One region of the Bradyrhizobium sp. BEA-2-5 genome, then DNA from elsewhere that is predicted to be linked to it. Evidence: predicted binding sites of a transcription regulator. Region 1 holds the regulator's gene; each other region holds the start of a gene.
What was found. The regulator PhoB, encoded in region 1, activates phosphate uptake and scavenging genes when phosphate is short. The targets are predictions, from matches to a motif close to TGTCATNNANCTGTCAT.

Region 1 (7,917 bases):
AGACGGCTCTCTAACAACGCCCATTCGTGGTTATGGGTCCCTGTGTCTTGGAAGTCTGTCAGGATGGGTTGGGCGGGAAGCCGTTGGGTCCTTGGCGCTTGACGCCGTGAGCCGGCTCGGCCTCCCGCCCGTTCCATTACCAACCTGAACAGTTGCACGAGGCTGCGCCAACAGACCTCGCATCACAGGGACAGGCACCGTGATCATACCCCCTCGTTATGTCGGAATCGACGTCTCCAAGAAGCATCTCGATATCTTTGATGAAGCTGACGGCGTGTCCAGGCGCATCGCCAACGCGGCACAGGCCATCACACAGCAGGTGGCGCGTTGGCGATGCGATGCGCTGGTCGTCTTCGAGGCCACGGGCGCCTATGACCTCGCGCTTCGCGAGGCCCTAAGCCAGGCCGGTGTCCGCTTCGCTCGGATCAATCCGGCTCGAGCTCGCGATTTTGCGCGGGCCAGCGGCCAACTTGCCAAAACCGATCCGATCGATGCACGGATGCTGGCGGCCTTTGGCCGGGTCATGCAGCCGGCAACCGAGCGGGCCGCCAATCCCGCCCGCAACGCTTTGGCAGGGCTTGCAAAACGGCGGGACCAACTGGTTCTCATGCGCGCGCAGGAGAAGAACCGGCGCAGCGAGGCCGACGACCGCGCCATGGCCGAACGGATCAGTCGGCTCATTGAGGTTCTCGACGGCGAGATCGCCGAGATCGAGGCCGATATCAACGCATTGACCAAGGCCGAGCCGGAGATCGCGGACGATGCGCGGTTGATGCGCTCACTGCCGGGCGTGGGTCCCGTGGCTTGCATGCAGCTGATCGCGAAGATGCCGGAACTTGGACATGTTGGAGCGAAGCAGATCGCCGCGCTCGCGGGCCTTGCCCCCTTCAACGTCGACAGCGGCGCCTTCCGTGGAAAACGCAAGATCGCCGGCGGCCGAAAGCGCGTTCGTGACGCCCTCTATATGGCGGCTCTGAACGCGGTTCGTCGGGCCGATCCATTCAAGGCCTTCTACGCGCGGCTGCGACAGGTCGGCAAACCAGCCAAGCTCGCTCTCATTGCCGTCGCCAGGAAGCTCCTAACGGTCCTCAACGCCATGATGCGCGACAGAAAGCCCTACCTGCAGACCAAGCCGACATAACAGTTGCCGGCTCCCGTGCGCAATTGCGCACTAGTTGTGGCCGTTACGGCTGCGGCTCCGCCTTCGCAAACCGATCGTCCAGCGCATAACCGGCGCCACGGACGGTGCGGATCGGATCCTGCTCGCGGCCGAGATTGAGCAGCTTGCGCAGGCGGCCGATGTGGACGTCGACAGTGCGCTCGTCGATGTAGATGTCACGGCCCCAGACGCTGTCGAGCAGCTGCTCGCGCGAGAACACGCGGCCGGGATGCTCCAGGAAGAACTCCAGCAGACGGTATTCGGTCGGGCCGAGATCGATCGGCCGGCCCGAACGCGCCACGCGGCGCTTGTCGCGGTCGAGCTCGATATCGCCATAGGCGAGCACGGTGGCGAGCCGCTCGGGGCTGGCGCGCCTGAGCAGGCCCTTCACGCGGGCCAGCAGCTCCGGCACCGAGAACGGCTTGACGATGTAGTCGTCGGCACCGGTCGCAAGTCCCCGCACCCGCTCGCTTTCCTCGCCGCGCGCGGTCAGCATAATGATCGGCAGCTGCTTGGTTTCGGGACGGGTGCGCAGCCGCCGGCACAGCTCGATGCCCGACAGGCCCGGCAGCATCCAGTCGAGCACGATCAGATCGGGAATGTGCTCCTTGAGGCGGGTGTCGGCATCATCGCCGCGCATCACCGTCTCGACGTCATAGCCTTCCGCATCGAGATTGTAGCGCAACAGCGTCGTCAGCGCTTCCTCGTCTTCGACTACCAGAATGCGTGCGCTCATCGGTTTAAGTTCTTTCTCTGTGGTGATCCGTTGCCCAGACGCAAACCGAAACGCTTACTTCCTTGAGCATAGTCCCCGCGGAAACGAGTTGTCGAAGGACAATCCGGTTCCGCGCTTGCCGATCAAGCCTCAGCTGCCCGGCACCGTCGTGGCGAAGGTCGTCATGTCGCCCTTCGGCCGCTTGTCGGTGATCGCCTGGCCCTCGATCATGTAGAACACGGTCTCGGCGATGTTGGTGGCGTGGTCGCCGATCCGCTCGATGTTCTTGGCACAGAACATCAGATGGATGCAGAACGAGATGTTGCGCGGATCCTCCATCATGTAGGTGAGGAGTTCGCGGAACAGCGAGGTGCAGATGGCGTCGACTTCCTCGTCGCCCTTCCACACCGCCATCGCCGCCGGCAGATCGTGCGCGGCATAGGCGTCCAGCACCGACTTGACCTGCTGCTGCACGAGGTCGGTCATGTGCTCCAGGCCGCGGAACAGCTTGAGCGGGTGGAAGTCGGTCTCCAGCGCGGCGACACGCTTGCCCATGTTCTTGGCGAGATCGCCGATCCGCTCGAGGTCGGTCGCAACGCGCATGGCCCCGACGATCTCGCGCAGATCGACGGCCATCGGCTGGCGGCGGGCGATGGTGAGCACGGCGCGCTCCTCGATGTTGCGCTGCAGATTGTCGATCTCGATGTCGGCGGCGACGACGCGCTGACCGAGCGTGACGTCGCGGCGGATCAGCGCGTCGACGGAATCGACGATCATGCGCTCGGCGATGCCGCCCATCTCGGCGACCAGGCGCGTGAGTTCCTGGAGGTCGGTATCGAAAGCCTTTGCGGTATGTTCAGAACCCATGGCTTGTCTCCCTCAACCATGGTCCCGGGGATCATGGTTTCGTGTCCTGAATTTTAGCATGACCTGATCGGAAAACCGGTTGCCACTTTTCCGGATCATGCGCCGGTCAGCCGAACCGGCCGGTGATGTAATCCTGCGTGCGCCGGTCGCTCGGCGACGTGAAGATCTTGCTGGTGTCGTCGAACTCGATCAACTCGCCGAGATACATGAAGGCGGTCTTGTCGGAGACGCGCGCCGCCTGCTGCATGTTATGGGTGACGATCGCGATCGTGTAGTTCTCGGACAATTCCTGGATCAGCTCCTCGACCTTGGCGGTCGAGATCGGGTCGAGCGCCGAGCACGGCTCGTCGAACAGGATCACCTCGGGCCGCACCGCGACGGTGCGGGCAATGCAGAGGCGCTGCTGCTGGCCGCCGGAGAGCGACAGGCCGGAGGCGTTGAGCTTGTCCTTGACCTCGTTCCACAGCGCGCCGCCGCGCAGCGCCTTCTCCACGCGACCGTCCATCTCGGACTTCGAGATCTTCTCGTAGAGGCGGATGCCGAAGGCGATGTTCTCGTAGATCGTCATCGGGAACGGGGTCGGCTTCTGGAACACCATGCCGACCCGTGCGCGCAGCAGATTGAGGTCGAGCTTGGGGTCGAGCATGTTGGTGTGGTCGAGCAACAGCTGGCCGGTGGCGCGCTGGCCCGGGTAGAGGTCGTACATCCGGTTGAAGATGCGCAGCAGGGTCGACTTGCCGCAGCCGGACGGGCCGATGAAGGCCGTGACGCGATTGGTGCCCAGCGCCAGATTGATGTTCTTCAGCGCATGGTGCTCACCGTAGTAGAAATTGAGGTTGCGCGCGGTGACCTTCGGCGGCGCTTCCGGCAGCGGAACCTGGGGAACGTGGCCCGCGGCAGTCGTGGAGACAGAAAGCTCGGTCATTTTGCGGCCCTTTCGGCACCAAGGATACGCGCGCCGATATTCAACGCGAGCACGGTGAATGTGATCAGCAGCGCGCCGCTCCAGGCGAGTTGCTTCCAGTAGGCGTAGGGGCTCTGCACGAAGTTGTTGATGGTCACCGGCAGGTTGGCCATCGTCTTGTCCAGGCCGAGGCTGAAGAATTGGTTCGACAGCGCCGTAAACAGCAGCGGCGCGGTCTCGCCCGCGACGCGAGCCGTGGCCAGCAGCACGCCGGTGATGAGGCCCGAGCGCGCCGCACGGTAGGCGATGCGCTTGATCACCAGCGAACGCGGCAGACCGAGCGCGGAGGCCGCCTCACGCAGCGGGTTCGGCACCAGCAGCAGCATGTCCTCCGTGGTGCGCACCACCACCGGGATCACGATCACGGCGAGCGCCAGCGCGCCGGCGATGGCCGAGAAGCCTCGCATCGGAACCACGACCGCACCGTAGATGAACAGGCCGATGATGATCGAGGGCGCCGACAAGAGGATGTCGTTGATGAAGCGGATCACTGAGGTCAGCTTGTCGTTGCGGCCGTACTCGGCGAGATAGGTGCCGGCGAACATGCCGAGCGGCGCGCCAATGCCGACGCCGATCACGGTCATGATCACCGAGCCGACGATGGCGTTGCGCAGGCCGCCCTCGGTCGATCCGGGCGGCGGCGTGTTCTGGGTGAACAGCTGCACGCTGAGGCCGGCAAGGCCGTTATAGAGCAGCGTGATCAGGATCAGGGCCAGCCAGGTGACGCCGAACAGCGCGGCGCCGATGCAGAGGCCGCGGATGACGATGTCCCAGCGGCGGCGGCGCGAATTATAGATCGGGTTCATGGCTTCACTTTCCGGCCTTGGTTTCCAGGCGCATCAGCATCAGCCGCGCGGCTGCGAGCACGAAGAACGTCAGCACGAACAGGAGCAGGCCGAGCAGGATCAGGCCGGACTGGTGCAGGCCGTCGCTCTCGGCGAACTCGGATGCGATCGCCGCCGAGATCGTGGTGCCCGGAGCGAAGATCGACGAGGAGATGCGGAACGAATTGCCGATGATGAAAGTCACCGCCATCGTCTCGCCGAGCGCGCGGCCCAGCGCCAGCATGACGCCGCCGATGATGCCGACGCGGGTATACGGGATCACCACGCTGCGCACGACTTCCCACGTGGTGCAGCCGACGCCGTAGGCGGCTTCCTTCAGCACCGGCGGCACCGTCTTGAACACGTCGACCGAGATCGAAGTGATGAAGGGCAGCACCATGATGGCGAGGATCAGCGCGGCATTGAACAGGCTGAGATAGGACGGGGGACCTGCGAAGATCGCGCCGAGCACGGGCACGCCGTCGAACACCTTGATCATGAAGGGCTGGAAGGTGTTGGCCAGGAACGGGCCCAGCACGAAGAAGCCCCACATGCCGTAGATGATCGAGGGAATGCCGGCGAGCAGCTCGATCGCCATGCCGATCGGGCGGCGCAGCCATTGCGGACAGAGCTCGGTGAGGAAGATCGCGATGCCAAGCCCGACGGGAATGGCGATCAGCATCGCGATGAAGGAGGTGACGAGCGTGCCGTACATCGGCCCGAGCGCGCCGAGCACGGGCGGATCGGCCGAAGGGGCCCAGCGCTGCGTCCACAGGAACGACAGGCCGTATTCCTTGATCGCCGGGAGGGCGCCCACGATCAGCGAAATGATGATGCCGCCGAGGATCAGCAGCACCGAGATCGCGGAAAGCCGCGTGATCCAGTAGAAGGTGATGTCACCGAGCTTGAACGCGCCCAAGGCCTTGGCGCGATCATACGGTCCCGCGGCTTCCATCACATCGCTCTGAACAGCCATGTCTGCCACGCCAATCCCCTCTTTAGTATGCAAAAGCCACGCAAACCGCTACGCCCCGAAGCGATCTTCACTGACGCATTTGGCCGGGCGTCGTCGTTCCAGCCACGCCCCTTGAGGCGCGAACCCCGGCCTCGATCCCGCGCTTGTTGCCGCGGTGATGGAGACCGGGTCTTGGTCGCTCGACCTGTGCCTCGATCGAGTCGGCACAGGTCCTGTCGCAGCGTCGGACTTAGCTCTTGATGTCCGACGACCAGGTCTTCTCGATCAGCTTGACGACCGAGTCCGGCATCGGGATGTAGTCGAGCTCTTCGGCCGCCTTGTCGCCCTTCTCGAACGCCCACTTGAAGAACTTGATGGCTTCCTGGGACGCCGCCTTGTCGGTCGCATCCTTGTGCATCAAGATGAAGGTCGCGCCGGTAATCGGCCACGACGTCTCACCGGGCTGGTCGGTCAGGATCACATAGTAGTTCTTGGAGCCGGCCCAGTCGGCGTTGGCGGCTGCAGCCTGGAAGGCCGCAACAGTCGGCTGCACGGTCTTACCAGACTTGTTGATCAGGGCACCGTAGGTCAGCTTGTTTTGCTTGGCATAGGCATACTCGACATAGCCGATCGAGTTCTTGGTCTGGCTGACATTGCCCGCGACGCCTTCATTGCCTTTGGCGCCAACACCCGTTGGCCACTCGACCGCGGTACCGGCACCGACCTTCGACTTCCACTCGGCATTCGACTTGGAGAGATAGTCGGTGAAGTTGAAGGTGGTGCCCGAACCATCCGAACGGCGCACGACGGTGATCGCATCGCCCGGCAGGGTCAGCTTCGGATTGAGCTTGGCGATCGCCGCGTCATTCCACTTGGTGATCTTGCCGAGATAGATGTCGCCGAGCACTTCGCCCGACAGGACCAGGTCACCCGGTTTGATGCCTTCGAGGTTCACGACCGGGACTATCGCGCCCATTACCATCGGCCACTGCACGAGACCGTCCTTCTCGAGCTGCTCGTGCTTGAGCGGCGCGTCGGTGGCGCCGAAGGTCACCGTCTTGGCCTGGATCTGCTTGATGCCGCCGCCCGAACCGATCGACTGGTAGTTCAGACCGTTGCCGGTCTCCTTCTTGTAGGCGTCAGCCCACTTCGAATAGAGCGGGAACGGGAACGTCGCGCCGGCGCCGGTGATGTCGGCCGCAAAGGCTGCCGTCGAAGCGGCGATCATGCCGGCTGCGACGATTGCTTTGATGAAATTCATGGGTGGTCTCCATCCTGTGAGCGAAGCGCCGAATGCGCCCGATCGCGCTCACGCCGGTCCATCTAGGAGCGGTCGGTGCTGCTTTTACGAAGGTTGGATGACAGTTGGATGACAGCGCTAAGCTTCTGAAAACGCTTAACTTTGAGTTGGTAACGGGGTCTTCGCCTGGGGAAAACACGCCGTGAAAGTGGCGCCCTGCCTGGGCACGCTCTCGATCAGAAGCCGGCCGCGATGACGGTTAAGAATATGTTTCACCAACGATAATCCGAGCCCGGTCCCGCCTTGCGAGCGGCTGTCGCCGACGTCCACCCGGTAGAAGCGCTCGGTCAGCCGCGGCAGGTGCTCGGGCGCGATGCCGGGGCCGAAATCGCGGACCAGGACCCGGATTTCCGGAGCCCCCTCGCCCGATGCGCCCGAAACGGCCTGATTCAGCGACACGATGACGCGTCCGCCGGAGGCGCCGTATTTGAGCGCGTTCTCGATCAGGTTCTCGAACAGGCGGAGCAGTTCCTCGCGGTCCCCCGCGATCATCACCGGCAGCTCCGGCAGATCGATCTCCACCTCGACCTGGCGCTCGCGCGCCAGCGGCTCGAGCCCGTCGGCGACCTGGCGGATGATCGGTATGAGGTCGACCAGGGTGTCGGGCCGGACATGGGCCGACAGCTCGACCCGCGACAGCGACAGCAGATCGTCGATCAGGCGCGCCATGCGCGTGGCCTGGTTGTGCATGATACCGAGGAAGCGCTCGCGCGCCTTGGGATCGTCCTTGGCCTGGCCCTGGAGCGTGTCGATGAAGCCCGACAGCGCGGCCAGCGGGGTGCGCAGCTCGTGGCTGGCATTGGCGACGAAATCGGCGCGCATCTCCTCGACCCGGCGCAGCGGGGTCTGGTCGTGGAAGGTCATCAGCATGCATTTGTCGGCGCCGCCGAAGCTGGTCGGCACCGGAACCGGCGTGATCATGAGCTCCATCCAGCGATCGACCGGAACATGGTCGAGATAGGTCGCGCGCCGCGGCTCGGTGGTGGCGATCGCCTCGCGCAGCGCCGTGATGATCTCCGGCGAGCGCAGCGCGAACTGGGCGAGCTCGTTCCTGCGCAGCGCCGGTGCCAGCTGGGCGGCCGCGGCGTTGAGATGGATGACGCGGCCGGCGCGGTCGAGCAGCACCGCCGGAT
Region 2 (7,917 bases), 1.8 Mb from region 1:
CCATCTTGCGATGCCGCACCGGGGCGCCAACCGAGACGCTTTCGGCCGCATCGATGATGGCGTTGGCATCGATGCCGTAGTGCCGATAAAGGTCCGCGATGCTGCCGGTCTGGCCGAATTGCTCGACGCCAAGCGCCTCGACGCGGTGGCCGCGGACGCTGCCGAGCCAGCCGAGCGCGGAGGGATGGCCGTCGATCACGGTCACGATGCCGCAGTCGCGCGGCAGCGGCGCCAGCATGCGCTCGATATGACTCAAATGCTGCGCGCCGCGGCGATCACGGCGCAAATTCCGCGCGGCGGACCAACCCGCATAGAGCCGGTCGGCGGAGGTTACCGCCAGCAGACCGACGTCGCGGTGGCTCTCGCCGATCAGGCCGACCGCCTCGATCGCCTCCGGCGCGACGGTGCCGGTATACGCAATGACGATGTCGCAGTTCGGACCCGGCTTGCGCATCCAGTAGGCGCCGTCGGTGATGTCGCGCTGCAGGTCCGGGGTCATGATCCGTTGCGGCTGCTCCAGCGTCCGGGTCGAGAGTCGCAAGTAAACCGAACCACCCTTGGCGCCCTCCCGCTGCATGTGGCAAAAGCCCCAGCCCATGATCACGGCGAGCTCGTCGACGAAGGCCGGCTCGAATGAGGCGAGCCCGTCCTGCGCCATGCCGATCAGCGGCGTCGCGATCGACTGGTGCGCGCCGCCCTCCGGCGCGAGCGTGATGCCGGACGGCGTCGCCGCCACCATGAAGCGCGCATCCTGGTAGCAGGCGTAGTTCAGCGCATCGAGCCCGCGCTCGATGAAGGGATCGTAGAGCGTGCCCACCGGCAGCAGCCGCTCGCCGTTGATCTGGTGCGACAGGCCGAGCGCCGAGAGCATGATGAACAGGTTCATTTCGGCAATGCCGAGCTCGAGGTGCTGGCCCCTCGGCGAATATTCCCAGGTGTAGGCCGATGGGATCTTCTCCTGCCGGAACAGGTCGTGGTTCTCCGCCTTCGCGAACAGGCCGCGGCGGTTGACCCAGGCGCCGAGATTGGTCGACACGGTGACGTCGGGCGATGCGGTGACGATGCGCGAGGCGAGTTCGCTGTCGCCGCGCGCCAACTCGTGCAGCACGAGACCAAAACCCTGTTGCGTCGACATCTGCGCCGAGGCCTTGAAGGCCAGCCGTTCCGGCACATCGATTTCAGGCGCGGACAGGCGGCGGCGCCCCTCGCGGTTGAACGGCGCCTCGGCCAGGAAAGCCTCGAGCTTTGCAGGCTCCTGCGACAGGCCCTCGAACTTGTCCCATTCATGCCCGGGCCGGATGTTCTGGCTCTCGCGGCGCGCCACTTCTCCATCTGCGCGACCGTCATCAGGCCGGCGTGGTTGTCCTTGTGGCCCTGGAACGGCAGGCCGACGCCCTTGATGGTGTAGGCGATGAAGCAGACGGGGCGATCATGATCGATGGAGTCGAACGCCTCGAGCATGCTCGCCATGTCATGGCCGCCGAGATTCGACATCAGCGCGAGCAGCTCGTCGTCGCTGCGGCGCTCGATCAGCGCCGACACCTCGCCCTGGTCGCCGATCTCGTCGTGCAGATGCTTGCGGAAGGCCGCGCCGCCCTGGAAGCACAGCGCCGCGTAGAGCGCGTTCGGGCAGTTGTCGATCCAGCGCTTCAAGGCTTCGCCGCCGGGCTCGGCAAAGGCATCGCGCATCAGCCGGCCGTATTTCACGATCACCACGTCCCAGCCGAAATTGCGGAACATGGTCTCGAACTTTTCCCAGAGCCCCTCGCGCACGACGGCGTCGAGCGACTGACGGTTATAGTCGACCACCCACCAGGTGTTGCGCAGGCCGTGCTTCCAGCCCTCTGCCAGAGCCTCGAAGATGTTGCCCTCATCCATCTCGGCGTCGCCGACGAGGGCGATCATCCGGCCTTCGCGGCGGTCCTTCATCCAGCCATGCGCCTTGACGTAGTCCTGCACCAGCGAAGAGAACAGCGTCTGCGCGACGCCGAGGCCGACCGAGCCGGTGGAGAAATCGACGTCGTCGACGTCCTTGGTGCGTGACGGATAGGATTGCGCGCCCTTGAAGCCGCGAAAATTCTCCAGCTTCTCGCGGGTCTGGCGGCCAAACAGATACTGGATGGCGTGGAACACCGGGCTCGCATGCGGCTTCACCGCGACGCGATCCTCGGGCCGCAGCACGTGGAAGTACAGCGCGGACATGATGGTCGCGAGCGAGGCGGAGGAGGCCTGGTGGCCGCCGACCTTGAGGCCGTCCGCATTGGCGCGGACGTGGTTGGCGTGGTGGATGGTCCAGGACGACAGCCACAGCGCCTTGCGGGCCAGCGCGGTCAGCATGTCGAGGCGTTCAGGCGCGATTCCCATGGCAATGCTCCGGGCGATATGCCGGAATGTTACTGCCGCAAGCGGCCGCGAAAATCTCAATTCCACGCGACAGCACAGGAAAAATTGGGATAAATTCCCACGATCCGACTTCAACTGACGAGTTCATCCCAATGCCCGCCCTCGATGCCATCGACCGCAAGATCCTGAGTCTGCTCCAGAACGACAGCCGGATGACCATGCAGGAGCTCGCCGACAAGGTCGGACTCTCCGTCTCGCCCTGCCACCGCCGGGTCAAGCTGCTGGAGGAGCGCGGCGTGATCTCGCGCTATATCGCGACCGTGGACCAGAAGGCGCTGGGACTGCATGTCAGCGTCTTCATCTCGATCAAGCTGGCGCGGCAGAAGGAGGAGGACCTCAACCGCTTCGCCCGCGCGATCTCGAAATGGGACGAGGTCCTGGAGTGCTATCTGATGACCGGCAACCGCGACTATCTGCTCCGCGTCGTCGCCGCCGACCTCGCCTCCTACGAGACGTTCCTCAAGACCAAGCTGACCCGGCTCGACGGCATCGCCTCGATCGAGTCCAGCTTCGCGCTCAGCCAGGTGAAATATTCGATCGCGCTGCCGGTGTGAGGGCGTTGGTTGGTCACTCGAATGACGCCGACCCCACAGTGTCGTCCCGGCGAAGGCCGGGACCCATACGCCGCAGCAGTTGTTGTGAGAGGGACTCGTCGTTGCAGCATCGCTTAACAATTTGCATTTGGGGTTATGGGTCCCTGCTTTCGCAGGGACGACATTGAGTGTGTTGCGCTGTCAGTGGCATACCTTCGCACTCTCGCGACATGAATCGTCCGAGCTTTGCATCTCGTTCCGTTTTGCAAAAGAGGCTTGCGCCGTCGGGCAACTCAGTGATTGGCGCTGGCGCCCTGCCCGGCTGGACGGCCTCGCCGCGACAACCAGGCTATGGCGCAATCCATATCCCAATCACGATGATGGCCAGTGAGACGGCAATGACCAGCATATCGGTGGTGAGCCAATCGGGCATTCCGTTTGATGGCTGCTCGCTCATGTCCGCGACTCCTTCTGTTCGCGTCGAGCCAATATGCTGGAGCGGACCGGCGCGAACGAGGATGAACTGGTTCACATAAAGCTAGGAAAAAGCTGCAAATTCCGCGTGTTTTAGCGCGCTCAAGTTGCGCCACACGGTCGATCTGCCGCGCAGGTTTCTGAACATGTTCGACAACGCCGCCGCTTCGGCACAGTCACCATCGTCGTCGTTCAACGCGCTGCGAGAGGCGGCTGAACGTCACCGGATTGTCGGCGCAACTCGGCGCCGACCTGCCGCCACGCGACAGGCCGCGCACGGCCGACGAAGTGGTCGAGATAGTGGACTCGCCGTCCCGTCCTGATCCTCACAGCACCTTGCGCTCTGCGAGGTTCTTCATCAGCGCGCCGATGCCGAACGTCCACGGCTCGCACTCGTCGCTGGTGCGCATGCGGTTGACGAGCTTGCCGAGCTGGGGCGCGGAGATCGTGACGATGTCGTCGCGCTTGTGGGTGAACCCCTGCCCCGGCGCATCGCGATCCTTGACCGGTGCGAACATCGTTCCAAGGAACAGCACGAAGCCATCAGGGTATTGATGGATCTTGCCAATGGTCTGCGCGACCAGATCGGTCGGATCGCGGCTGATCTTGCTGATCGAGGAATGGCCGTCGAGAACGAAGCCGTCCGTGCCAGTCACGGTCAGGCCGACATCCATCTTCCTGACATCGTCGAGCGAGAAGGTCTGGTCGAACAGGCGCAGCAGCGGACCAATTGCACAGGACGCGTTGTTGTCCTTGGCCTTCGACAGCAGCAGCGCCGAACGGCCCTCGAAGTCGCGCAGATTCACGTCGTTACCGAGCGCCCCGCCGACGATCTTGCCATGGCTGGAGACGAACAGCACCAGTTCGGGCTCCGGATTATTCCAGGTCGATTTCGGATGCAGGCCGGCGTCCATGCCGGTGCCGACCGACGACAGCGTCGGCGCCTTGGTGAAGACTTCAGCGTCGGGGCCGATGCCGACCTCGAGATACTGGCTCCAGGCGTTCTGATCGATCAACACCTGTTTCAGGTGCATCGCCTGGTCCGAGCCCGGCTTGAGCTTGGACAGATCGTCGCCGATCAGACGCGTGACCTCTTTCCGGATTGCTTCGGCCGAAGCCGGATTGCCCTTGGCCCGCTCCTCGATCACGCGCTCCAGCATCGAGATGGCGAAGGTAACGCCGGCGGCTTTCAGCGTCTGGAGGTCGACCGGCGCGAGCAGATGCGGCCTGGCCTTGTCGCGGCGGTCGGGCGGGGTGTTGGCAAGGATCGCCTCGAAATCGCCGATCCGCTCGCCGCGCGTGGCGCGCAGCGCGGCCGCGGGATCGCTTTCCTCGCAGAGCGCGCTCACCGTCGGAAACCGCGCCGTGACGTCGAACACACCGTCTGCCCGCACCGCGACGACGGCCGGCCCGCCGGCCTGCGGCAGCCAGACCCGCCCGACCAGCGTGCCAGCGGTGCCGTCCTCCGGCAGGACGTCTTTTGGCGTGAGCGATATCATCGGCACATCTCCCTTTTTGGCTTTGTCGGCTTGTTAGCACAGTCCGCCCGGCGGCGTGAAACAGCGGTCATGGCATTGTCATAGAGGGGTAACATCGCCCGTCAATGCTGCCGTCCGATCCATCTAACACACTGAAAGACGGACCTTCATGACGACCTCCGCCCTCACCGACGAAGCCTCCCGGGATGAAGCCTTGCGGGACGAAGACTTGCGGGATGAAGCCTTGCGCGCCCGCATCCATCAAGAGATGGCCGACAGCCTCGACGAGGAACTCGAGCTCGAGCTCGACGACATGAGGCTCGACGAGCTCGACCATGACGGCGCCGCCGGCAGGCCGTCGATCGACCGCAAGTTCTATTTCCGGGAACTGCTTCGCCTCCAGGGCGAGCTCGTCAAGCTCCAGGACTGGGTGCAGAGCGAGAAGAAGAAGGTCGTGGTGCTGTTCGAGGGCCGCGACTCCGCCGGCAAGGGCGGCGTGATCAAGCGCATCACCCAGCGCCTCAATCCCCGCATCTGCCGCGTCGCGGCGCTTCCGGCGCCGAACGAGCGCGAGCGCACGCAATGGTATTTCCAGCGCTACGTCGCGCACCTGCCGGCCGGTGGCGAGATCGTGCTGTTCGACCGTAGCTGGTACAACCGCGCCGGCGTCGAGCGCGTGATGGGCTTCTGCTCGGAGGACGAGTATCAGGAGTTCTTCAAGTCAGTGCCGGAATTCGAGCGCATGCTGATCCGCTCCGGCATCATCCTGGTCAAGTACTGGTTCTCGATCACCGACGACGAGCAGCAGTTCCGCTTCACCATGCGGATCAAGGATCCCCTCAAGCAGTGGAAGCTGAGCCCAATGGACGTCGAGTCCCGCAGTCGCTGGGAGGCGTACACCAAAGCCAAGGAGACGATGCTGGAGCGCACCCACCTGCCCGACTCGCCATGGTGGATCGTCGACGCCGTCGACAAGAAGCGCGCCCGGCTCAACTGCATCTCGCATCTATTGAGCCAGATCCCCTATCAGGCGGTCACCCACCAGCCGGTGGTGCTGCCGCCGCGAATGCGCAACCCGGACTATCACCGCGGCCCGATCCCGCAGGAGATGTACGTGCCGGGACGATATTGATTCTGGGCACGAGCACGCTCTGTCCTCCCCGCTTACGGGCAGGGCAATCGCATTTGGAATGAACCAATTCTTCCGCGCCGTCACGGCCGGGCTTGTCCCGGCCATCTACGTCTTTTCTTTGCGTGGAAACGAAGACGTGGATGCCTGGGACAAGCCCGGGCATGACGAGTTTGCGGGAACTCCGATTGCCTCAAACGGCCATATGCGATTGCCCTCCGCTTACGGGGGAGGATCACTAAATCGCGATTGTAGATTGTGAGGCAGCTCACTGGTCCTTTTGCGCCCTCCCTTTAAACCAGAGGTTGCTCGCAATTCGCGGGCTAGAAGGAGGCGTACGCTATGTTGAAAGAACATCTTGAAAGCAAAAGCTCGGCGACCGACCAGCCTGAAAGCTATAAGGGTGTTGCGACACATGCTATCCAAACCCTTGACCTCAGTTGGAGCGCGCCTATTCGTTACGGCGATTGCAAGCTGTCCGGCTTCTTGAACGGCACCCTGAACAACGGCCCCACTCTCAGGCTTCGTTCTGACGGAACAGCAGAATTGCTGGCAAAATTTTTCTCGACCGACGACGGTGATGTTTGGGTTATCGATCGTCTCGTTCTTTTGGATATTCACGGGACGGTGCTTTTTCAATTTCCACACCTTTCAAGTCCAGAAACCCAGACAGACAACCAAGTGCTCGATTGGGTAGCCGAACTGAGCTTCCCCGCCGTTTTCTTTTCTTCGGTCACAGGGGCGAACATGACCTATCGTTGCTAACCCCTAAGGGCGCGGTTCGCGGCTTATTCGACCTCCCCCACAAGCGGGAGAGGTGAAGTCCGGCACGTAGGCGACCGCGCCCTCGCCTACCAATGGTGCAGGCGCGCGCACTTGCTGGCACCGGATACCGACGCTAGGCTTCCCCCGATCTGGTGCAGGGAGGCCCGCTTGACTCAATCCGACGACATCAAAATCTCCGAAGATCGCCGCGACGCGCTGCGCTATGCGCTCGGGATCGGCAGCGGCGCGGCGCTCGCGGCCGCGATGGCAACGCCGGCCTCGGCGCAGACGCCAGCCGACAACACGCTGGATCGCATCCGGGCCAACAAGGTGCTGCGGATCGCGGTGCTGCCGGGCGAGCTGCCCTATTTCAACAAGGACCTCGCCTCGGGCACCTGGTCCGGCTTCTCGATCGAGATGGCCAACGATCTGGCCAAACTGCTCAACGTCAAGCTGGAATACGTCGAGTCGACCTACGGCAATTCAATCCTTGATCTGCAGGCCAACAAGATCGACCTCGGCTTCGCGCTCAACCCGACGCCGCAGCGCGCGCTGGTGGTCGATTTCACCAATCTGGTGTTCCCGCATCCGTTCGGCGCGATGCTGAAGAAGGGGCTGGAAGCCAAGACCTGGGCCGACATCAACAAGCCCGAGGTCAAGATCGCGGTCGACGTCGGCTCGGCCAACGAGGCGGTGGCGCGCCGCTTTGCGCCGAACGCCACCATCAAGTCGCTGAAGTCGCGCGACGAGGTGATGTTGGAAATGTCGTCGGGCCGCGTCGATTGCGTGGTCAACGCGCTGGTGCTCGGGCTGACCGCGATCGCCAAAAACCCGAACCTCGGCACCTACAAGATCCTGGCCTCGCCGTCGGTGACGATCGCGAGCGGCACGGCGGTGCGGCGCGAAGCCGACAAGCGCTGGCGCGATTTCCTCTCAGTGTGGATCGACTACAACCGCGGCATCGGCCAGATGCGCGAATGGTTCGTGAAGGGCCTCGGCCTCGCCGGCGTCAAGCCCGAGGATGTGCCGGTGGAGTTGAGTATTTGAGGCGATTGCCGAGACGGCAGTGATTTCCCTCTCCCGCTAGCGGGCGCTTGCGGGGGAGGGCCGGGGTTGGGGGTGTCGCCACAAGCGA
Region 3 (7,917 bases), 620 kb from region 1:
GCGAGCAGTATTTGAAGGAACAGACGCAAGGACCGAGCGTGATCAACCGGCGCGTCACGGTCCGCCGCATCACGCCGCTGCTCAATGGCGGCACTGCCTCCGCCGCGCCGCCGCGCTGAGCCGCGACATCACGTTACGAAATGGCCGGGAGCGACCCCGGCCATTTTTGTTTGTTCTCCTTCGCCCTGAAAGGGGGGAAGGTCGGGATGGGGTCAGCCGCAGGTGACGGTGGCTGCGGAGAGAGCAGATCCCCACCCGCTTTGCACTCGCGAGCAAAGCGACCTCCCCTCTTTAAGGGGAAGTTGGAGAAGCCTCGATGCTCACACTAACCCTCCAACAGCAAACCTTGTTCATCTCGACCCCGCAAGCGGGAGAGGTACAGCGGGCATGCCTCGTCTCAATCTCATCATGCGTTACTTCCCCGCGCCCAGCCCCAGCGCCTCGACCATCACGCGGAACACTTCGGTATTGTCCATCGAGCCGTGCACGCGCTCGCTGCCCGGCCCGGTCGCGGTCAAGATGACGTCCTCGCCCGAATGCACGCTGGCGCCGATCATCGCCGAGAGATTGCCGGGGCGTAGGACGGCGCCCGGGACGTCCTTGTATTTGTCGTTGGCCTTGAAGGTCCCGTCGGCGCCGGCCTTGACGGTCGGCTCGTTGGGATTGTCCAGCTTCGGACGGAACGTCTCGTAGTGATCGGGCAGACTGGCGGAGAAGATGGCCAGCCGGCGGCTCACGTCGATGCGTGCCGGATAACCTTCCGCATCCGGCGCCGGATAATTGGGGAATCCAGCCCGATCGTAGACGCCGACGCGCTCACGCAGCGGCACGTTAGGTGTCGCCGCCATGTCGTCGTTGATGGTGCCGACCAAGCTGTTCGGATGGTTGTGGTCGGCTACGACCAGGATCAGCGTGTCGTCGTTGCGCGCTTTGGCCCAGTCCTTCGCCAGCCGCACCGCATTGTCGAGCATGATCGTGTCGTAGACGGCGCGCTCCATGTCGAGCAGATGAGCATATTTGTCGATCATTCCGGATTCGACCATCAGGAAGAAGCCGGCCTCATTCCGCGACAGCAGCTGCAGCGCCGCCTGCACCTGCTCGGTCAGGTCGGGCTGCTCGGGGAATTTCTTGACGCCGCCTCCCTTGAGGAATTTGCGGTCGAGCGCGCCGTCCATGTTGCCGGCGGCGAACAGGCCGAGCAATTGGCAGGTATCAGCTTTGGCCGCGAGCGTGGCGAGTTCGCCTGCGGTCGTCGCGACCGCATAGCCGGCATCGCGGAAGCGCGCGAGATAATCGATATCGTCCTTGCGTTTCGATCCGGACGTGGATTTCGGCAGGAAATTCGCGCTGCCGCCGCCCATCAGGACGTCCGGCTTCGCCGCAAAGAACTGCTCGACGATCTCGTCGTAGGCGGCACGGCGGCGCGTGTGCGCAACCATCGCCGCCGGCGTCGCGTCTTCGATCTCGGTGTTGGTGACGACGCCGACGGCGAGGCCCGCCCGGCGCTTGGCGAGGCTCGCGATGGTCTCGACCCTGGGATCGTCGAGCGGATCGGGCGTGCGATCGGCGTAGACGCCGAGCGCGTTGACGGCGCTCTTGTGCCCGGTCGCATAGGCGCTCGCCGCGTTCGCGGAATCGGTGATGATCGAATCCGAGCCTGCGGTTGCCACCAGCGCCATGTGAGGCATGTCGTCGATGGCCATCTTGCCGCGGCTCTTGCCCTCCGAAATCCCCTTGGACAGGATTCGGGCTGCGACACGGTGCGCCGGCGACATGCCATCGCCGATGAACAGGATGACGTTCTTCGCCTTGCGCGGCCCCGTATCGTAGACCGTCCAGGTCACCTTTCGGCTCTGCGTGCCGTCGCTGACTTCGACGGCGACCTGCCCGGGCCTGGCGAGCGAGACATCGCGCAGCAACAGTGCCGACTGGTCTTTTCCAGCCTCCCGCTCGGTGAATGTTCCGGACTGGCCGAACGCGGTCGCGTAATCCGCGCCGTTCACCGTCACCTTCAACTTGGCGGGATCGACCGGCCCGGGAAGCTCGACCTTGAAGTCGAATTTGGCTCCGGCCAGGATCTCGGCACGATCGATCGGATAGATCGTCTGGGCGAACGCCGGCGCTGCCGACAACGCCAGCGTGACGGCCACGCCGGCAACTCGCTTGATCATGATCGATGCTCCGCCCCTTGCGCATCATGCGCATCGGGGCGGAGGCTAGTGGCGGCGGATGACGGCGTAATGAGGCGCCGCCGGGGCGTATTGCCGCAAGGGCCGGCGTGATTTCAGCGCGCCATCTGCTGCGGATCGTAGAAGAAGCGCTCCTCGACCAGTTCCTCGCCGCGCCAGGTCTGCCAGGCGACCTCCTCCATGCTGCGGACCTTGCCGTCCTTAGCCGTGAATTCGAAGCGCCAGCAGATCGCCGAATGATCGCCGTCGAGCAAAAGCGGCCCGAGCCGCGTGGTCTTGACGCCGGCGACCGCGGCCAGCACCGCCGCCTCGCGCGCCGCCAGCGCCTCGCGGCCGACGCGCCACTCGCCGTCATTCTCCTGGGTGCGGGCATCGACTGAATAGAAATTCCTGATCGCGCCGACATGATCGTTGGATTCCACCGTGTCAGCGAAGGCTTGCAACGTCCTAAGCGAGGGCATCAGCACTCTCCATTTACCGACGGACAGTCGGTATTTATCGACCAAGAGTCGGTAAGTCAACTGGCGCCGCTACGGAACCTGGGCTAGAGATGGACGATGGCAACCCAGGCCGAACGGCGCGAGAAAACCAGAGCCGCCATCGTCAAGGCGGCGCGGCGCATCTTTGGCGAGCGCGGCTTCGCCGCTGCGACGATGGACGGCATCGCCGCCGGCGCGCGCGTCGCCAAGGGCGCGGTCTATCATCACTTCGCGACCAAGGAGGCGGTGTTCGAGGCGGTGTTCGAGCAGGTGTCGCTCGACCTCGTCGCCGATCTCGACCGCATCTCGCGCGCCGAGAACGATCCGCTGGCGGCGATGGCGGCGGGCACGCAGGGCTATTTCGCGGCGTGCTCGAAGGGCCCGACCGGCCAGATCATTTTGCGCGACGGTCCCGCCGTGCTCGGCTGGGAGCGCTGGCGCGAGATCGACGCCAGGCATTTCGGCGGCAAGCTGCCGCGCGCGATTGCGGCGGCCATGGAGGCCGGCCTGATCGCCCGCCAGCCGGTCGAGCCGTTGGCGCGGCTGCTGCTCGGCGCAGTCACGGAAGCCGCGGTTGCGGTCTCCGCGGGGCCGGACATCAGCAAGACCGGCACCGATTACGCGCGCGCGTTCCGCTCGCTGCTGGATGCGCTCAGGGTGAAGTAGCCGAACGCTCTCTCCACGTCGTCCCGGCGAAGGCCGGGACCCATAACCACAGGAAGGGATCGTGGAAGCGCGCTGGAGCACCAGCGTGCTTCATAAACCACGGCCGGTGGTTATGGGTCCCGGGTCGCGCTTCGCTTGCCCGGGACGACGAGGCGAGAGAGCACCGCCTCAGTCCTTGTCGTTCTCAAGCTGGAAGATCTGCGAGCCTTCGCCGCTCGAGATGAGGCCGGTCTTGTTGTAGAGGCCGAGCTTGGTGCGGGTGTCGGCGATATCGAGGTTGCGCATGGTGAGCTGCCCGATGCGGTCGGCCGGCGTGAAGGCGGCGTCCTCCACCTTCTCCATGCTGAGCCGCTCCGGCGCATAGGTGAGGTTGGGGCTCTCGGTGTTGAGGATCGAATAGTCGTTGCCGCGGCGCAGCTCCAGCGTGACCTCGCCGGTCACGGCGCGCGCGACCCAGCGCTGCGCGGTCTCGCGCAGCATGAGGGCCTGCGAGTCGAACCAGCGGCCCTGATAGAGCAGCCGGCCGAGGCGCATGCCGCTGATGCGGTACTGCTCGATGGTGTCCTCGTTGTGGATGCCGGTGACGAGGCGCTCATAGGCGATGTGGAGGAGCGCCATGCCGGGCGCTTCGTAGATGCCGCGGCTCTTGGCCTCGATGATACGGTTCTCGATCTGGTCGCTCATGCCGAGGCCGTGGCGGCCGCCGATGGCGTTGGCTTCGAGGAACAGCGCGACGGGATCGGAGAAGGTCTGGCCGTTCAGCGCCGTGGGCTGGCCTTCCTCGAAACGCACCACGACCTTCTCGGCCTTGACGTTGCAGTCGTCGCGCCAGAACGGCACGCCCATGATCGGGTTGACGATCTTGATGCCGCTGTCGAGGCTCTCGAGATCCTTGGCCTCGTGCGTGGCGCCGAGCAGGTTGCTGTCGGTCGAATACGCCTTCTCGGCGCTCATCTTGTAGGCAAAGCCCTGGGCGGTCATGAACGCCGACATCTCGGCGCGGCCGCCGAGCTCGTCGATGAACTGCTGGTCGAGCCAGGGCTTGTAGATCTTCAGGCCGGGATTGGTGAGCAGGCCGTAGCGGTAGAAGCGCTCGATGTCGTTGCCCTTGAAGGTCGAGCCGTCGCCCCAGATGTTGACGCCGTCCTCCTTCATCGCCGCAACCAGCATGGTGCCGGTCACCGCGCGCCCCAGAGGCGTGGTGTTGAAATAGGTGATGCCGCCGGTGGAGATGTGGAAGGCGCCGGACTGGATCGCGGCGATGCCTTCGTGCACCAGCTGCGTGCGGCAATCGACCAGGCGCGCCTTCTCGGCGCCGAACTCCATCGCCTTGCGCGGGATCTCGTTGTAGTCGGCCTCGTCAGGCTGGCCGAGATTGGCGGTGTAGGCGTAGACGCGCCCTTCTGCTTCATCCAGAGCAGCGCCGCGCTGGTGTCGAGGCCGCCCGAAAACGCGATGCCGACTTTCTCGCCCTTGGGCAGGCTTTTCAGGATCGTGGTCATGGGACGGTCCAATCGGTCGAAATCAATGATGTTTCTGCTCTGAGCATGATCTTTCGGAAAACCGGCTTCCACTTTTCCGGATCATGCTCTGCGGCGAATATCAAATTTCCGCTGGCGGGGCACGCCTTTAATCAGACCCAAATCAGGCCTCGGGCTGGCTGGACGCCGCCTTGCCGCCCCGGCGCCAGCGCTGCATCCACCGGTAGCCGGGCATCGCAAGGCGCGTCAGCGCGGCATCGACCTGGGCGTCGGTCAGCCGGGTCGCTGCCCAGCGGTAGATCAGCGCGTAGAACAGCCAGACCGTGAAGAACGACACCAGGCCTGCGATCGCCACATCGGTGAAGAAATGGCCGCCAAAGGCCATGCGAAGCCCGCTGGTGACGATGCCGAACACGGTGGCCCCGGCGAAGGCCAGCGGCCGCCAGACAGGCGGCGTCAGCGCCGCCGGCGCATAGGTCCAGAACGCGGTGGCGCCCTCGCCGGAGAAGAACGAGCAGTTGCGCGCGCAGCCGCCGCGCGGATCCCACCACGGCACGAATTGCTGGTCGCCGGCAAACTCGGTCACCACCACCGGGCGTGGCCGGCCCCAATAGGTCTTGAAGGTGAGGTTGGTGAGGATGCCGGCCGAGAGCAGCATCGTGGTGAGCAGGAACACCGCGGCGCGGCCGGACATCAGCATCGGCCGGTCCGGGCGGATGAATTTCCAGACGATGGTCACGATCGCCGGCAGCACCAGCGCCCAGGCGATCCACATCGCCGCATCGCGCGCGAACGACGCCACCGCGTCGAGCTTCATCGGAAAGGTCTTCTGCGCGGCATCGTAGAACATGGCCGCGAGCTTCAGGTCGAGCTCGGGATAGATCCCGAACAGGATTCCGACGATGAGCGACAGCGCCAGGGCGATGAAAAGTCCAGTCCGGTTCATGGCGCGCGGTTTAGCGGAGGCGGATGAGCATGAAAAGTGCGCGGTCATTCTTTACCCTCCCCCTCCAGGGGAGGGTGAGAGCTGTCATCACGGCCGCGGCGATTGCGACGGCAAGGGCGGGGGCGGCGGCAACGGTCGCGACGGGTCGCGCCACGCGCCGGCATTGCGGCCGGCAATCAGCCAATAGACCATGCCGGCAACGATCCCTGCGCCGGTCATGATCTCCAGGTGCCGCCGCACGATGCCTTCGAATTGCATCATATCGGGATCGAACGGAACCAGGCCGAGATAGCAGGCCGCGCCGACGATGGCGCCGCCGACGGCGTAGGCCAGCACGCTCCGGATGAAGAACGCCTCGGTGATCAGCACCACGATCAGCGCCGGCAGCAGTGCAAAGCCCGAGATGAAGATGAAACCGAAGCCGAGCACGACGTTGATCGCGCTTTGGTCGATCTGCCCGCCGAAATCGCTGATCTCGGGATACAGCACCGCGACGACCACGATGATCCCTGCCACGAAGCAGGCCATCAGGAAGCCGAAGGCGACGACGAACAGGCGGCCGATCAAGGCCATGAGGTCATCCCATCATTGGACAACGCTGACACGAGATCCTCCGCCGTCATGGCCGGGCTTGTCCCGGCCATCCACGTCTTACCTTTGTCTCGGCGAGAGAAGACGTGGATGCCCGGGTCAAGCCCGGGCATGACGACGGAGTATGTGGACACGTCTCAATCCGTCATCGCCATGGCGCGGAGCGCCTGACGTTCGCGTGCACTGAGCTTCTCGGTCTCCGACTTGAGCTGGCCGCAGGCGGCGAGGATGTCGCGGCCGCGCGGGGTGCGCACGGGAGAGGAATAGCCGGCGTTGAAGATGTATTCGGAGAACTTCTCGATCTGGTCCCAGTCCGAGCATTCATAGGCGGTGCCGGGCCAGGGATTGAACGGGATCAGGTTGATCTTGGCCGGGATGCCCTTGAGCATCTTCACCAGCAGCTTCGCATCGTCCAGCGAATCGTTGACGCCCTTGAGCATCACATATTCGAAGGTGATGCGGCGCGCGTTCGAGGCACCGGGATAATCGCGGCAGGCCTGCAGCAGCTCCTTGATCGGATATTTGCGGTTGAGCGGCACCAGCTCGTTGCGCAGCTCGTCGCGCACCGCGTGCAGCGAGATCGCGAGCATGACGCCGATCTCCTCGCCCGCACGCACGATATTCGGCACCACGCCCGAGGTGGACAGCGTGATGCGGCGGCGGGAGATGCCGATGCCTTCATTGTCGCCGACGATCAGCAGCGCATCGCGCACCGCGTCGAAATTGTAGAGCGGCTCGCCCATGCCCATCATCACGATGTTGGTGACGCGGCGCGTGCCGTCCTCGCGATCGGCCCAGTCGTTGAGGCGATCGCGCGCGACCATCACCTGCCCGACGATTTCGCCGGCGGTGAGGTTGCGCACCAGGCGCTGCGTGCCGGTGTGACAGAACGAGCAATTCAAGGTGCAGCCGACCTGCGAGGAGACGCACAGCGTGCCGCGATCGGTCTCGGGGATGTAGACGCACTCGACTTCATGCGCCTTCTGAACATTGTCGCCGCTCGGCAAACGGAGCAGCCATTTGCGGGTGCCGTCGTTGGAGATCTGCTCGGCCACGACCTCGGGACGGTCGACCGTGAAATGCTGCGCGAGCTCGGCACGGATGCCCTTCGAGATCGAGGTCATCTCGTCAAAACTCTGGGCGCCGCGGAAATAGATCCAGTGCCACAGCTGCTGGGTGCGCATCTTGCGCTGGCCGGCCTGCACCCCGATCTCGCCCAGGCGATCGGCGATCTCGGCGCGCGACAGCCCGATCAGCGACGGCTTGGCCGGCGGCACATAGGTCTCGAGCGGAACCTTCTCGACCAGCGCGCTGGCGCCGGAGACGGCATGGGTGGTCACGGTGTTGGTCATGAAACCTCAAATAGGCCTTCCAGCCTGTGCTGGAAAGCCACCAAATACCTCGATTTCAGGCCTTAAGTCGCTTCTCTAGCGCCGGCAGTCCTGCCCGAGCCGGTCGAGCGCCTGCGCCAGGCCCTTCAGCGAAAAGGTGTCCGTCGTCTCGGTGCCCTTGGCCGAGACGGCTTTTACCGTCAGTTCGGCCGATTTGCGCATGGATTCCACCAT
Region 4 (7,917 bases), 2.7 Mb from region 1:
CGTCCATGCCCTGCGGCGGCGAAGCCGAACCGTCGAACAGGGCCAGATAGGCGGTGATGCGGTCGGACAGATTGGCCTTGAACCGGATGCCGGGCACGGCAAGTGGCGGCGACGGTCCGCCGGCCGGCAGAATGGTGCCGACAATGCCGGGCCAGCCGAGCGCCGAATTGATGAAGATGTCGTCGTACTGGCTGTCGATGAACTCGACGTCCGAGCCCTGCTGGCCGACGCGCACCGAGAGTTTGCCGCCGAGCAGCTTCTGCTCGATCCAGGATTCATAGAGCCGCGTCGCCGGCAGCGACTCGACGCCGGACACCAGGAACAGGTTGCCGACATAGCTCCGCGACAGCCCGTCGCCGTGGATCTGGTACATGTTGGCGTGGAAGGTCGCACCGGTCCAGCCCATCGCCTTCTCGAGGTCGATGGTGGTACCGAGATCGAGACGGCCGGTATAGGCCGCGCCGTTGCTGACACCGCCGGAGACGTTGGAAAACCCCTCACCGATATAGGTCAGGCTGAACTGGTAGCCGGCCTCCTCGAGTGCAGCCCGCGTATCAGCAATCCGCTCGGCGATCGGCTTGTCTTCGGCATTCGCCGGCGCGCCGAGCGCAAGGGCCGCGGCCACCAACATCGCGCGGGAAAGAACTCTGCACATCGGGAATGCCGCGGTGCGCTCGCACTATTTGACGATGCCGAGCCGCCGCATCAGCAGATAAGCCAGCAGCGCCGACCCAATCAGAAGGCCGGCCGCGACCAGGAACCCGCTGTCGACGTCGGTCAACGGCAATCCCTTGGTGTTCATGCCGAAGATGCCGGTGACGAGCGTCGGCGGCAGCAGCATCATGGTGACGACGGACAAGGCGTGGAGATGCTTGTTGCTCTCCTCCTCGAGCTTGAAGCGCAGCTCCTCCTCGAGCAGGCGGCTGCGCTCGTGCAGTTCGACGATGTCGTGGTCGAGACCGTCGAGCCGCTGCGCGAGCTTGCCGGCCTGCAGCCGCAGCGCCGGGCTGAGATTGTCGGTGTTCTTCTGCTCGAGCCGGTGAAACAGCACGCGCAGGCCGGCGAGCTGGCGATGCAGGCGCACACAGGTGCGGCGCATCCGGCTCAGATTCTTGCGCAGCTCCGATCCGGTATCCTCGGCGAGCACCCGCTCCTCGATCGCATCGATATCGGTGCCGATCTTGTCCGTCATGCGGTCCATGGTGTCGGCGATCTCGTCGACGATCTTTTCCAATAGCGCCGCGACGCTGCCGACGCGATGGCCGCCCTCGAGCACGCGGCGCGTCGCATCGGCGGAGCACAGCGCCTGATGGCGGCCGCTGACCAGGAGGCGTTCGGTCATCGCAAAGCGGAGAAAGCCGGTCTCCCGGGTCGCGGCGTCGATATCCCGCACCAGATCGGAAAACACGCCGTAGACGCAATTGTCGACGACGTGGATCTGCTGGAAATTGTCATTCGACAGCAGCAGGTCCCGCGCGAGCTGCGGGATGTGCATGTTGGCAAACCATGCCCGGGTGCGGACGTCGGTCAGGTTGAAGTGCAGCCACAGCCTTCCGTCATGGCTCGGCTCGATCGGCGCATCGATCGGAAGCGCCTCGGCACGGCCGTCGTGATGCAGGCGGAACGCCCAGACCAGACCGGGGACCGCCTCACGGGTCAGCAGCGACCCTGCCGGAGCGGGAGGTGGATCAGCCAGCATGGCCCGCCCCCAAGGCAATCGGTAACGCAACCGCGCGAAATGACATGTTCAAGACCTCGCCCACGCGCAACGCTGAGCAAGCGCGTCCCCTCGACGCAACATAGGAGGACGCGCCTGTTACAGTTTTATGTCAGCGACCGCCCTACTCGGCCGCAAGACCGGTCGGCGCCGCCGCTTCCGCGGCCTCCTTGTTGTAGTCGTGCACGACGCGGCCGAACGGCAGCGTCAGGTCGGCGAGGAAGTGATGCGCGCCGACGACACGCTTGACCGGGAAATCGGCGACCGGTGCATTGACGTGCGGCACCAAATGCAGCCGGCCGGGTCCGATCCAGGAGCCCTTGACGACGATGTCGGTCAGGTTGATCGCGACCAGCTGGCAGACCTCGAGATGGCCGTCGACGCCGGGGATCATCTTCAGATTAACTTGCGTCTTCGACAGCGTCGCGCGGGTGACGTCGCCATTGCCCGCCATGCTCTCGTGCTTGTAGCCCATCGTGCCCATCGCAACGAGCTGGCCGGCATATTCCAGCGTGCCGGTCAGCGTGTCCTTGACGATCTCGAGCTTCGGATGAGCGTACTTCTTCGGAAAGCCCCAGATCTCGCGGCCGGCCGCGATCGGCGGATCATCGTCGAGATACATCTGGCAGACGAAGTTGACCTCCTCGCCATGCAGGCGCGCGGGGATCACGAGGCCGGACTCGGTGTAGCTGCCGAAGCCGGAGCTGTCGGGCATCTTGATCCATTCGTAATGCACGATCGCCCGCTCGATCGGCTCCAGTGGCTCGGGCAGGCCGGCGCGGATCAACTCCGGATCGGTCTCATAGGTGATGACGAGGAATTCGCGATCGATGAAGCGATACGGACCGGCGGGATAGCTCGGGCCGGCGGCCGGCATCGACGGAAGCTTGAGCAGATCTTCCCTGCGCATCGCAAATAACCTCGTGTTTGAAAAGTTTGCGCGAAAGCTAGCGGCCGAGATTGACAGCGATGTGAGGAATTTCCGTCAGGTACATGACCGCGGTTGCGCTTGCGTGACTCGCGTTTCGTTGATGAGGCGAATGCTAACCATGCAGGCGGGCATGCCGGATGCGCCGAGCGCGGGCGTTGCATTTGTCATCACGGCGTCATCGGCGCGCTGAATTCTCGCCGCAAATTCTGGAGTGTCTGATATGGACGCGCGAACGCCGCATTTCGACGATATCGATCACGCGACACCGGGCTGGCGTCCGGAAGGCTGCGATCGCGTGGCTCTGGTCCTGCAGGGCGGCGGCGCGCTCGGTGCCTATCAGGCTGGCGTCTATCAGGCGCTCCATGAATCCAACATCGAGCCCGATTGGGTGTGCGGCGTCTCGATCGGCGCAATCAACTCGGCTATCATCGCCGGCAATCCGCCCGAAAAGCGGCTCGAGCGGCTGCACACGTTCTGGGATCGCATCACCAGCCGCAAGATCTGGCACTACACGCCGGACGGCGACGTCTTCCGCAAGGCCCGCAACCTCACCAGCTCATGGCTGACGACGACGCTCGGACAACCCGGCTTCTTCACCCCGCATCAGAGCAATCCGTGGTTCAGCCCGGCCGGCGCGCGCACCGCCACCAGCTACTACGACACCACGCCGCTGCGCGAGTCGTTGCTTGAGTTGGTCGATTTCGACCGCATCAATTCCAAGAAGATACGCTTCGCGGTCGGCGCAGTGAACGTGCTCTCCGGCAACTTCATCTATTTCGACAATGCCCATGACGAGATCATCCCCGAGCACATCATGGCGAGCGGCGCGCTGCCCCCGGCGCTGCCGATGGTGAAGGTCGGTACCGATCATTTCTGGGACGGCGGCATCGTGTCCAACACGCCGCTGCAGCATCTGCTCGACCAGGAAGACAACATGAATTCGCTGGTGTTCCAGGTCGACCTATTCTCGGCGCGCGGCGCGCTGCCGCGCGACATCCAGGACGTGATGGCCCGGCACAAGGACATCATGTATTCGTCGCGCCCCCGCTACAACACCGACGTCTATCGCAAGACCTACAATCTGCGCACCGCCCTGCACAACGCGCTGGGAAAAATCCCCGACGGTCAGCTCTCGGACGAGGAGCGCCAGCTCAAGAAGGCAAACGCCCGGCTGCCGGGCATCACGTTGTTGCAGCTGATCTATCAGCAGAAGGCCTATGAGGGCGACGCCAAGGACCACGAATTCTCCGGCACCTCGATGCGCGAGCATTGGGTGAGCGGGCACGAGGACACCAAGCGCTCGCTGAAGCGGCGCGAATGGATCAAGATGCCCGAGAACGGCATGGGCATCGTGATCCACGACGTGCATCGGGAGAGTGAATAAGACATGTCGTTCCGGGGCATGCGAAGCATGAACCCGGAACCTCGAGATTCCGGGTTCGGTCCTGCGGGCCGCCCCGGAATGACGACGTGAAAGCCTTACGGCCGCGTCGACATGTTGCTCGGCGGCCCGGCCTTGCGGATCGGTTCGGCGAGACGGGCGAACTCGCACAGCAGCGACCGCGTCTTCCTGGGATCGATGATCTCCTCGACCCAGAATTTTTCGGCCGAGCGGAACGGCGAGCGCAGCCTGTTGAGCCGCTCCTCGATCTCCTTCAGCTTCGCCGCTTTGTCCTCCGCCGCGTCGATGTCAGCGCGGTAGGCGGCTTCGATGCCGCCTTCCAGCGGGAGCGAGCCCCAATAGGCCGACGGCCAGGCATAGCGGATCGAGAAGCGGTCGGCGGGCTGATGCACGACGCCGGCGACGCCGAAGGCGTTGCGCAGGATCACGGTGCACCAGGGCACCGTGGTCTGGTTGACCGCGGTCATGGCACGGACGCCATGGCGGATGGTGGCCGCCTTCTCGGCGTCGAGGCCGATCATGAAGCCGGGGCAGTCCATGAGATAGACGATCGGCAGATGGAAGGTTTCGGCAAAGTCGACCCAGCGCACCACTTTCTGGCAGGCATCGGCCGTCCAGGAGCCGCCATAGTGAAAGCTGTCGCTGGCCAGCAGCAGCACCGCCCTGCCCTCGAGCCGGGCGAGGCCGATGATGATCGGCTTGCCGAAATTCCTGGCGACCTCGAAGAACGAGCCCTTGTCGACGACGGACTCAATGATCGGCCGCATCTTGTAGACCTGCTTGCGGTTGCGCGGCACCGCATTCATCAGCGCTTCGTCGCCGCGCTCCGGATCGTCGGTGCAGGGCAATGTCGGCGGCAGCTCGTAGACCGATGACGGCAGATAGGACAGGAAACGCCGCGCGCAGGCAAAGGCCTCCTCCTCGGTGTCGACGGCGTGATCGACCGCCCCGGCGCGGGTCTGAATGTCGGCGCCGCCGAGCTCCTCCTTCGTGAGGTCCTGCCCCAGCGCCTTCACCACCGGCGGCCCTGCGACGAACATCGCGGATCTCCGGGTCATGATGGAATAGTGGCTGGCGGCAAGACGCGCCGCCCCCAGGCCCGCCACCGAGCCGAGCCCGAGACCGACCACCGGCACGCGGGCCAGGTTGGCGGTCGTGTACCAGTACCAGCGCGTGCCGCCGATGCCGCCCGGCAGGTTCGCCGCCCCCTTGGTCTCGATGGTCTTGACCGAGCCACCGCCGCCGGAGCCCTCGATGATGCGGACGATGGGCAGACGGAAATCGTGCGCCATCTCTTCCGCCATCAACGGCTTTGCGGAGATCGACGCATCGGCCGAGCCGCCGCGCACCGTGAAATCGTCGCCGACCACGACGACGGTGCGGCCGTCGACGCGCGCGCGGCCGAACACGCAGTTGGCCGGCGTCAGTTGCTTGAGTTCGTTGCTCTCGTCATATTCGGCGATGCCGGAGACGGCACCGATCTCGTGAAAGCTGCCTTTGTCGATCAGCTTGTCGATACGCTCCCGAACAGTCAGCCGGCCCTGGTCATGCTGTCGCTTGACCTTGTCAACGCCGCCCATCTCCCGCGCGAAGGCTTCGCGCCGGGCGAGCTCGTCGAGTTCCGGCTTCCAGTTCATTCACTGCTCCCGTCTTGATGATTTTGTTGTTGTTATGGGCGGTCACCGGAAGCGACTTGCGTTCGATCCGATTGCTGAAGATGTCGCCGTCGGCGCCTTCGAGCAGGCTGCCGAGTGCGGCCGCGAGCTCGACCATTTGCGGCGCCACCTCGCGATGCAGCCGCGGCTCGTCATACATCGCCGACAGAAGACCGATCGTGATGACCACGAAGGTCTGGTACTGCGGCGACCAGATCGGCACCGCGAGGCCGTTGATGTGCGGGCTCCAGAGGCCGCAGGCGACGACATAGCCGCGCTCCTGCAAATGCCGGCGGTTGGCCTCGATGCGCGGCGTCAGCATCTTGGCGCTGTCGGGCAACTCGCCTTCCATCTCCGCGATCAGCGCGTCGCCGACCGCGGGATCGAGCGCGGCCGTGTAGGCGTGGCCGGCCGCGGTGGTCGCCATCGAGATCCGGCTGCCGGTGGCCTCATGCAGGCCGAGCGCGTTCGCCGCGCGGGCGAACTCCAGATAGACGAGATGAAAGCGATCGGGGACGACGAAGCCGACGGTGCCCGGCAACTGCTCGGCCACTTCCTGCAGCCGCTGCCGGATCATGCTGCGCAGCTGTGCACCCTTCATCATCGATGCGCTCATCGCCACCGCGCTCGGGCCGATGCGATATTTCTGATCGCGCGGCAGATAGACGAGCTGGCCCATGCGGGTCAGCGTGTGCGTGAGCCGCGACACCGTCGAGCGCGGCAGACCGCAGCGGTTTGAAATCTCGAGATTGCCGAGCCTGCTATCGTGGCCCTCGAAGCAGCGCAACACGTCGAACGCGCGCGAGACCACCTGGATGACATCACCTTCGCCTGTCTCGCTGGCGAGCATTCCCTGCCTGCTAAGCCGTTCCGAGCGCCTTCCCATCTGCTTGGCTCCATTCCGTCCTGCGGAATAAAATTCCACTTGCAGAAGAAGCTACCTCAGGCAATCTGCCGCCACAACAAAAAGCCGTTCGCCGGATGAAATTTCCGCAAGACGGTATCGGAGAGTGGAATGCCAGAGATCAAGGTTGTGACCGAAGTTGCCGGGCGCGTTTGCGCGCTTCCTGTCGAGACCGGCAGCAGCATCGGCGATGGCGACGAGATTGCGTTCGTCGAAGCGATGAAGATGGAAATACCGGTCACGTCGACTGCAGCAGGCAAAATCAAGTCGATTCTGGTCAAGATCGACGATGTCATCGCCGAAGGCCAGGCGGTCGCGATCGTCGAGACCTGAGATCCCGTCCTTCCAGTCCAGCCGCGACAATCTGTCCGGTGATGCAGCGGCCGAAATCGCCGGCTTGCGCCGGAGGTAGCGTTGCCATCGCCGGATCACGATGCAATCATCCCGCCCGGAAAAGTTTCGCACAGCGAAACAAAGGGAGGAATTATGATCCATCGGCTGATGGCGCTCGCGCCTGCCGCACTTGCCGGCATTTCGATCTTCGCTGCCCTGCCCGCCTCGGCCGAGGACATCAAGCTGCCGGCGACATTGACGTTCACGGCCTATGACACCGGCACGGCCGGATTCAACATCGCCGTCGGCGTCGGCAAGATGATGAAGGACAAGTACGGCACCGACGTGCGCGTGCTCCCCGCAGGCAACGACGTCGCCCGCCTGGCGCCGCTGCGCGCCAAGCGCGCGGCTTCCTCGGCGATGGGCTCAGGCACCTACTTCGCGCAAGAAGGTGTGTTCGAATTCGGCTCGAAGGAATGGGGGCCGCAACCGCTGCAGACCCTGCTCTCGACCGTCGACTGCAATTGCGGCGCGCTCGGCGTGGCGGCCGATGCCGGCGTCAAGGAAATGAAGGACCTTCGCGGCAAGCGCGTCGGCTTCGTGGTCGGCTCGCCGGCGCTGAACCAGAACTCGCTCGCGATGCTCGCGTTCGGCGGCCTCACCCAGAAGGACGTCAAGGTCGTCGAGTTCGCCAGCTACGGCGCAATGTGGAAAGGGCTGATCAACAACGACGTCGATGCCGCCTTTGGCACCACCATCACCGGTCCCGCCAAGGAGGCCGAGACCTCGCCGCGCGGACTGATCTGGCCGCCGCTGCCCGCCAAGGACAAGGAAGGCTGGGCGCGGATGCAGAAGGTCGGCTCGTTCTTCTTCCCGCAGCTTGCGACCTGCGGCGCCGGCATCTCGCCGGAGAAACCGGTCGAGCTCGGCAACTATCCCTATCCGATCTTCGTCGCCTACGCGTCGCAACCGGCC

Region 2: the regulator PhoB is predicted to act here: its motif matches at 4,975-4,991, upstream of ppk2 (polyphosphate kinase 2).
Region 3: the regulator PhoB is predicted to act here: its motif matches at 2,230-2,246, upstream of RX327_RS01715 (alkaline phosphatase).
Region 4: the regulator PhoB is predicted to act here: its motif matches at 2,811-2,827, upstream of RX327_RS17210 (acetoacetate decarboxylase).

What each region holds. Positions count from the first base shown of each region.
Region 1 covers NZ_CP136629.1:979,870-987,786, reverse strand. The annotation lists gene RX327_RS04485 (IS110 family transposase) at 200-1,141, shown strand; gene phoB (phosphate regulon transcriptional regulator PhoB) at 1,185-1,895, opposite strand; gene phoU (phosphate signaling complex protein PhoU) at 2,025-2,741, opposite strand; gene pstB (phosphate ABC transporter ATP-binding protein PstB) at 2,848-3,666, opposite strand; gene pstA (phosphate ABC transporter permease PstA) at 3,663-4,511, opposite strand; gene pstC (phosphate ABC transporter permease subunit PstC) at 4,516-5,505, opposite strand; gene pstS (phosphate ABC transporter substrate-binding protein PstS) at 5,735-6,745, opposite strand; gene RX327_RS04450 (ATP-binding protein) at 6,881-7,917, opposite strand, start outside.
Region 2 covers NZ_CP136629.1:2,778,032-2,785,948, reverse strand. The annotation lists partial or broken gene RX327_RS12935 (transketolase) at 1-2,364, opposite strand, end outside; gene RX327_RS12930 (Lrp/AsnC family transcriptional regulator) at 2,496-2,957, shown strand; gene RX327_RS12925 (fumarylacetoacetate hydrolase family protein) at 3,737-4,909, opposite strand; gene ppk2 (polyphosphate kinase 2) at 5,157-6,020, shown strand; gene RX327_RS12915 (DUF6294 family protein) at 6,360-6,782, shown strand; gene RX327_RS12910 (transporter substrate-binding domain-containing protein) at 6,951-7,829, shown strand.
Region 3 covers NZ_CP136629.1:357,602-365,518, reverse strand. The annotation lists gene RX327_RS01720 (OmpA family protein) at 1-119, shown strand, start outside; gene RX327_RS01715 (alkaline phosphatase) at 414-2,171, opposite strand; gene RX327_RS01710 (hypothetical protein) at 2,285-2,650, opposite strand; gene RX327_RS01705 (TetR/AcrR family transcriptional regulator) at 2,747-3,334, shown strand; partial or broken gene argG (argininosuccinate synthase) at 3,503-4,836, opposite strand; gene RX327_RS01695 (phosphatase PAP2 family protein) at 4,979-5,761, opposite strand; gene RX327_RS01690 (hypothetical protein) at 5,849-6,334, opposite strand; gene rlmN (23S rRNA (adenine(2503)-C(2))-methyltransferase RlmN) at 6,490-7,704, opposite strand; gene RX327_RS01680 (invasion associated locus B family protein) at 7,780-7,917, opposite strand, start outside.
Region 4 covers NZ_CP136629.1:3,722,306-3,730,222, reverse strand. The annotation lists gene RX327_RS17220 (carbohydrate porin) at 1-631, opposite strand, end outside; gene RX327_RS17215 (transporter) at 680-1,699, opposite strand; gene RX327_RS17210 (acetoacetate decarboxylase) at 1,842-2,627, opposite strand; gene RX327_RS17205 (patatin-like phospholipase family protein) at 2,869-4,032, shown strand; gene RX327_RS17200 (acyl-CoA carboxylase subunit beta) at 4,128-5,687, opposite strand; gene RX327_RS17195 (IclR family transcriptional regulator) at 5,617-6,591, opposite strand; gene RX327_RS17190 (acetyl-CoA carboxylase biotin carboxyl carrier protein subunit) at 6,721-6,942, shown strand; gene RX327_RS17185 (TAXI family TRAP transporter solute-binding subunit) at 7,096-7,917, shown strand, end outside.